DNA from 3 places in the Streptomyces altiplanensis genome. Region 3 is predicted to be linked to each of the others. Evidence: riboswitches for the same ligand, from Rfam matches in the RefSeq annotation. Region 3 holds a riboswitch; each other region holds the start of a gene.
The links. Region 3 has a riboswitch for cobalamin ahead of ACWD0Y_RS16950 (FecCD family ABC transporter permease). Riboswitches for the same ligand answer to the same signal wherever they lie in the genome.
Positions count from the first base shown of each region.

Region 1: linked by a shared signal. The riboswitch ahead of ACWD0Y_RS09515 (cobalamin biosynthesis protein) and the one ahead of ACWD0Y_RS16950 (FecCD family ABC transporter permease) in region 3 are both predicted to bind cobalamin.
Region 2: linked by a shared signal. The riboswitch ahead of ACWD0Y_RS07745 (ribonucleoside-diphosphate reductase subunit alpha) and the one ahead of ACWD0Y_RS16950 (FecCD family ABC transporter permease) in region 3 are both predicted to bind cobalamin.

Region 1 is NZ_JBSFUB010000013.1:113,201-115,453, forward strand. Features, by position in the region: gene ACWD0Y_RS09515 (cobalamin biosynthesis protein) at 1-906, opposite strand, end outside; cobalamin riboswitch at 1,050-1,196, opposite strand; gene ACWD0Y_RS09520 (hypothetical protein) at 1,329-1,553, opposite strand; gene ACWD0Y_RS09525 (anion permease) at 1,572-2,253, opposite strand, start outside.
Region 2 is NZ_JBSFUB010000011.1:4,130-6,382, forward strand. Features, by position in the region: gene ACWD0Y_RS07745 (ribonucleoside-diphosphate reductase subunit alpha) at 1-1,005, opposite strand, end outside; cobalamin riboswitch at 1,146-1,269, opposite strand; gene ACWD0Y_RS07750 (YbdD/YjiX family protein) at 1,534-1,737, opposite strand; gene ACWD0Y_RS07755 (carbon starvation CstA family protein) at 1,734-2,253, opposite strand, start outside.
Region 3 is NZ_JBSFUB010000033.1:38,122-40,374, reverse strand. Features, by position in the region: gene ACWD0Y_RS16950 (FecCD family ABC transporter permease) at 1-1,008, opposite strand, end outside; cobalamin riboswitch at 1,154-1,301, opposite strand; gene ACWD0Y_RS16945 (HAD family hydrolase) at 1,542-2,156, opposite strand; gene ACWD0Y_RS16940 (MFS transporter) at 2,153-2,253, opposite strand, start outside.

The DNA.
Region 1 (2,253 bases), on a different contig from region 3:
GACGGCCGCCGCCAGTGCGAGCGCCCCGACACGGCGCGACAGCCGCGCCGCCCGCTCGATGTCCGGTACGCCGACGGGCCGCCCGGCGGCGTTGAGCACGGGCCGGTGCTCGACCCGGCCCGCGTACGAGAGCGTTCCGCCGAGCCGCACGCCGAGCGCGCCGGCGAAGGCGGCCTCCACGGGGCCCGCGTTGGGGCTCGGGTGCTTGGCCGCGTCCGTACGCCAGGCCCGCACCGCACCGCGCGGATCGCCGCCCGCCACGACCGCGAGGGCGGCCGTCAGCCGGGCGCCGGGCCAGCCGGCCACGTCGTCGAGGCGGGCCGAGGCCCAGCCGTAGCGCAGGTATCTGGCCGATCTGTGCCCCACCATGGCGTCAAGCGTGTTGACGGCGCGGAAGGCCACGAGCCCCGGCACCCCGCCCAGGGCGCCCCACACCAGCGCGCCCACGACCGCGTCCGAGGTGTTCTCGGCCACGGACTCGACGACGGCGCGGGCGATCTGCTGCGCGTCCAGCGCCTGCGGGTCGCGCCCGCACAGGTGGGGGAGGCGTTCGCGGGCGACCTCGACGTCCCCGGCCTCCAGGGCGCTGCCCACGGCGCGCGCCTCGCGGCCCAGCGACGTACCTCCGACGACGGCCCAGGTGGCGGCGGCGGTCAGCGCGACGGCGGCGGCGGGGGAGCGGCGTACGGCACGGGAGGCCAGCGCGGCGGCGCCCGCCGCGCCTCCGGCGCACACCAGGGTGTGCACCGCGCCCCACCCGCGGTGGTCACGCCACAGCAGGGACTCGACGGCGCCCGCGGCCCGCCCGAACGCGGCGACCGGGTGCCCGCGGCGGGGATCACCGAGGACGAGGTCGCCGATCAGGCCGGCGGTGGCGCCGTACGCGAAGATGCGATCGGCACGCATGGCTCAGCAGGCCGATGCGCCTCGAAGCGAACGCGTCCTACGCACGGGAATGTCAGGACTGACAGGGCTGACAGGGCTGACAGGAACGACTGAACGGCAGCCGGGCATGGCGGTATGTCCTCACTCAGGGTCCGCGCCCTGGTTCGACGTGACCGGCGGTGAGAGTTCCTGGCTCCCGGGGACTTCTTCGTCTTCCCCGGTCACAGTGGCGGGACCGCGCCGGATTCGCACCGGACTTCCTCTCGTGCCGCCGTATTCGGCTCGGGCAGTCCACCACGCTCCGCGAACGTCGTCAACTTGCTGTTGACCTGCGACGGGAGAGTGTGCCGAGGCACACAGAAACCGCCCCGCCGATGGCCGGTAAAGGCCGGTGGCGGGACGGTTTCGGGAGAGTGCGGTCGGCGCGCGGGGCGGTCGTCGCGTCAGACGACGATCAGGTAGATCCCGTACGCCACGGCCGCCGCGCACAGCGCGAAGCAGGCGTAGGCGCCGGTGCGGGCCATGACGGCGGAGCCGCCGCCCTGCGCGGAGGCGCTCTCCTGCTTGGAGAGGCCCACGATGCCGAGGGTGAACAGGCCCACCAGGGACACGGTGACCACGAGGCTCACGCCGAATACGGAGCCGAGAGCTGCCCAGTCGATGTTCATGCGATCCGTCCTCTGTCCTTACACCGGGGCCGGGCTGGCCGGCTCCGCGGAGCTGCCGGCCGGGGCCGGGATGGTCGTCTTGAGTTCCTCGGCGGCCAGGGAGGCGACGGCGCCGGCCGTGGGCGGCACGCTGACGGCGGCCATGGCCGTGGTGACCACACCGGCGGGCTCGCCGATCTCGTCGTCGGTGACGTTGGTGTGGTCGACCGGCTTGCGGCGCGACAGGGCCCAGATGACGGCGGAGCCGCCGACGAGCAGGAAGGCGACCACGGCGATGCCCCAGGTGCCCTGCCCGGTGAGGAACTCGGCGCCCGCGGCGACCAGTCCCGCGGCCGGCAGCGTCAGACCCCAGGCGACGAACATCCGGGTGGCGGTGGACCAGCGGACCACGCCGCCCTTGCGGCCGAGGCCCGCGCCCATCACGGCGCCGGAGCAGACCTGGGTGGTGGAGAGGGAGAAGCCGAGGTGCGAGGAGGCCAGGATGACGGTCGCGGCGCTGGTCTGGGCGGAGAAGCCCTGCGGCGGACGGAGGTCGGTGAGGCCCTTGCCCATGGTGCGGATGATGCGCCAGCCGCCCAGGTACGTACCGAGCGCGATGGCGACACCGGCGGAGACGATGACCCACATCGGGGGGTTCGAGCCGGGCGCGAGGACGTTGCCGGTGACCAGGGCGAGGGTGATGACACCCATGGTCTTCTGC
Region 2 (2,253 bases), on a different contig from region 3:
ACGCCGCGCCTCCTCGCCCGTGTTGTCGCGCAGCTCCAGGAACTCCTCGATGTCCGCGTGCCACGTCTCCAGGTAGACGCAGGCCGCGCCCTTGCGCCGGCCGCCCTGGTTCACGGCGGCGACCGACGAGTCGAGGGTGCGCAGGAAGGGGACGATGCCGTTGGAGTGGCCGTTGGTGCCGCGGATCAGGGAGCCGCGGGCGCGGATACGGGAGTACGAGAGGCCGATGCCGCCCGCGTGCTTGGAGAGGCGCGCGACCTCGTGGTAGCGGCCGTAGATCGAGTCGAGCTCGTCGAGCGGCGAGTCCAGCAGGTAGCAGGACGACATCTGCGGGTGGCGCGTACCGGAGTTGAAGAGCGTGGGCGAGGACGGCAGGTAGTCCAGGCGGCTCATCAGGCGGTACAGCGCGGCGACCTCGTCGGCGGCCTCGGGGGAGTCGTCCTTGGCCAGACCGGACGCCACGCGCAGCATGAAGTGCTGGGGCGTCTCGATGACCTGACGGGTGATGGGGTGGCGCAGGAGGTAGCGGCTGTAGACCGTGCGCAGGCCGAAGTAGCCGAAGCGGTCGTCGGCGGCCGGGTCGGCCAGCGCGTCGAGGCGGGCCGCGTGGGCGGACACGAACTCGGCCGTACGGTCGGCGATCAGGCCCTCGCGGTGGCCGACGGAGACCGACTCGGAGAAGGTGCGGACGCCCTGCGTCGCCGCCTCGTCCCGGATCGTGCGGGTCAGCAGCCGGGCCGCGAGGCGGGAGTACGCCGGGTCCTCGGAGATCAGCCCGGCGGCGGCGTCGGTGGCGAGGCCCCGCAGCTCGGCCGCGTCCGACGCCGCGTTGCGGCCGCGCAGGGCGGCCGCGGCGACTCTGCCCGGGTCGGTGTCGGGGAGGTCGGCGGTCAGGTCGGTGAGGGTCCGCAGGAGCGCGGTCCCGGGGCCGTCGGACGACTGCGTCGACTCCGTTGAACCCGTCGGCTCCGTGGCAGTTGCCGGATCGGCTGGCGCGATGGTCACGGGGTGCTCTCCCTCGCTCGGCTCGGGGCCGGCGGGGAACGGGGGGCGTACGGGCACGCCTCACCCCTGAGGGGCGGCACACCACGCAGCGTCCACCGGCCCAACCGCGAGGCCCGGACGTGTCGGTATCCGGTTCGGTCGAGCCGGATACGCCGTCGGCAGGTCCTCGGACTCCTGGGTGCGCAAAAGCGTACCGATCACACCGTTGCGGGACAGTTCCGGATTCGCACCGGATTCCCCTGCGGCGACAGCGAGGTTGAGCATACATGTGGGGGCGGCTGGGTGTTGCACCCCCCAGATGTTGTGTCGGGTGGCCGATGTCATGGCGAGGGCGGAAATTTCTCCTCCCCGTCCGTGGCCGGAAAAGGGCACGCTCCGGGCCCCCTGGCACAGCCTCCGGCCGCGTGCCCCCAGGCGCCGGGCGGGCCTGACGCGGTGCGCGGGTGCGGTGGATTCCCTGCTTCGCGCGGGACACGCGAACGGGCCGCCGCACCCCCCGGAGGGGACGCGGCGGCCCGTGGGAATCGCTCAGCAGCAGCGGAAGCCCTCGCGGGGGTCCGCCTCCCGGGCGTCCGTGCGGCTGCGTTCGAACGCGCGCCGGGACATGACCGGCGCCTCGGGGTCGCAGGACCTCGCGTGCGCCACGTACCGGTCGTACGCCGCCTCGCCGGTCAGTTCGCGGACGTACCAGCGGATCCGGCCCGCCGCGCGGCGCACGCCCGTCAGGGTCATTCGGGGGTCCCCGCGCCGGCCGCCGCGGCCTCCTTGCGGGTGTCGCCCTCCGGACCGACGCCGGCCGCGGCCAGCTCGGCCTTCTCCTCCTTGGTCGCGATGATCGAGGCGGGGGCGACGATCCTGGACTCGACGTACGGCGCCTCGTGGAGCTTGACGCTCTCGGGGGCGCGGACGGCCTTGAGGCAGACCCGGCCGGCGTCCGCGAGCACCACGAGGATGAGGACCGCGAAGAGTGCGCACAGCACGCCGTCGACCGTCGAGTTGGTGACCACGGTGTGCATCTGGTCCATGTTCTTGGCGGGCGGCAGCACCTGGCCCGAGTCGATGCCCGCCTGGTACTTGTCGCGCTGGGCGAAGAAGCCGACCTTCACGTCGTCCGAGAAGATCTTCTGCCAGCTGGCGGTGAGCGTGACCGCCACGTCCCAGGCGAGCGGTACCCCGGTGACCCACGCCCACTTCAGACGGCCGGACTTGACGAGCAGCACGGTGCAGACGGCGAGGGCGACGGCGGCC
Region 3 (2,253 bases):
GATGACCGCGGTCAGTACGCCCACCGGCAGCTCGACGGGCGCGAGCACCACGCGCGACAGGATGTCCACCCAGATCAGCAGGACGGCGCCCGCGAGTGGTGCGACGGCCAGCAGCCGGCGGTGGTCCGCGCCGACCAGCATCCGTGCGGCGTGCGGGACCATCAGTCCGACGAAGCCGATCGCGCCGCTCACCGCCACCACCGCCCCGGTGACGGCCGCGCAGACCAGGAACAGTTCCTTGCGCAGTTTCCCCGCGTCCACCCCCAGGGCGGCCGCGGTCTCGTCGCCCATCGCCAGGGCGTTCAGGCGGCGCGCCGACACAGTGAGGTGGGCGAGGCCGGCGAGTACGGCTCCGGCGGCGATCGGTACGGAGGCCCAGTTGGCTCCGCCGAGGCTGCCGAGCAGCCACATCATCGCGGAGCGGGCCGCCTCACCACGCTCGGCCGCGAACACCATGAACGTCGTGACGGCCGAGAAGCCGTAGTACATCGCGGTGCCCGTCAGGACGAGCCGCAGTGGGGTCAGGCCGTCAGCGGTGCGGGCGATGGCGTACACCAGCGTCATGGCGAGGAGCGCGGAGAGGAAGGCCGCCGTGGACAGGGCCCAGAGACCGAGCGCGCCGAAGGCTCCGAACAGGAGCACGGCGTTGGCGCCGACGGCCGCGCCGGAGGAGATGCCGAGGACGAACGGGTCGGCGAGAGCGTTGCGGACCATGGCCTGCACGGCGACGCCGATGGCCGACAGGCCGGCCCCGACGACTGCGGCCAGTACGGCTCGTGGAAAGCGCAGTTCCCACACGATGGTGTAAGCCGGGACCTGGTCGGGGGATATGAGTCCGCCTGTCAGCCCGGCCCACAGATGGCGCAGCACCTCCCCCCAGGAGAGCCCCGACGCCCCGATCCCCGCCCCGCAGAGGATGGAGAGCACAAGCGCGGCGCACAGGGCGGTGAGGAGGAGCGGCAGTGACACGCGCTGGGGCGGCGCGGGGCCGGCGCCGGCGCGGGGCAGGTGCGGTGGCAGGGCGGGTTTGAGTTCGAGGGGTGTGGCCACGGGCGGTTCGCTTTCGCCTCGGGCCGTGCACCTGCGTGAGCAAAGGAGCGGCCCGGGACGCCGGGCGCCCTGCGCAGCGCCCTCTCGCAGTCCACGGCGAATTGACAGGAGCCATCACCACCGCGGGTAACCGGGCTTACGGGGCCACGTGTTGGGCTCCGCCTACCGTTGCGGGTCAGCGCCGGACTTCGACCGGACTTCCCCCGCGGGGCGCTTGCAGCTTAGCGCGTACGGAAGGGCGCCCCGCCAGGGGAGAATCCGGCGCACACCCCGTCGTGCACACGCAGCGTGGCCGGATCCGTGCCGGCGTTCGCGGCTTCCGTCTGCTGCCGGCCCCGGACAGAGCGGCTCGCGCCCAGGGCCGCGGCCGGCCGGCACGCCCTGGAGCAGGGCGCCCCCGCGAGACCGCGGCCCGTCTCGGTCTCCCGGCACGGTGGCGGGAATCAGCCCTGCGCGGCGGCGCGGAGCGCGAGGAGCAAGGGTGGCCGTCGTCACTGCGACGCAGCCTCCGGCGTGGCACGCAGGGTGGTCTCCAGTTCGGCGGGGGAGGTGAACACGTGCCCCTGGAGCCCCAGTTCCTGGGCGGCCCGGACGTTCTCGGCCCGGTCGTCGACGAACAGGATCTCATCAGGGGGCAGTCCCAGTGCCCTGACACACCACTGGTAGGCGGCCGGTTCGGGCTTGACGCTGCCGATCCGGCAGGAGAAGCCGATCACCGAGAAGTGCTCCAGCCAGGGCTCGCTGGTCTCGTAGCGCACGGCCAGTTCCTCGGGGATGTTGGAGAGCAGGCCGCAGGTGATCCCGCGGTCGGCGAGGGCGGTGAGCAGATCGACGCTGCGCTGGTCGGTCTCGCTCCAGCCGGCCAGGTCGGCGGCTATCAGATCGTCGGTCAGGCGCGCGTCCAGAGAGATTCCGAGCTCGGCGCAGACCCCCTTCCAGTACGCCGGACCGGTCACGTCGCCGCGGTCGTAGGGGGTGCGCCGGGACCAGTACGCCTCCCAGAACCGGTCGCTTTCGCCGCCGGCCGTGCGTTCCAGCACAGCTCGGGACTCGGGTGACTGGACACGCGCTATGACACCGAACATGTCGAAGAGAACGGCTTTCATGCCTCGGTTGCCTCAGTTCCTCGGGTCGCGGCGGCGTCCGTCCGGCTCGCTTCGCGTGGGCGGGAGACACCATCGGGGTCGGGTGCGTTCGTGTGCA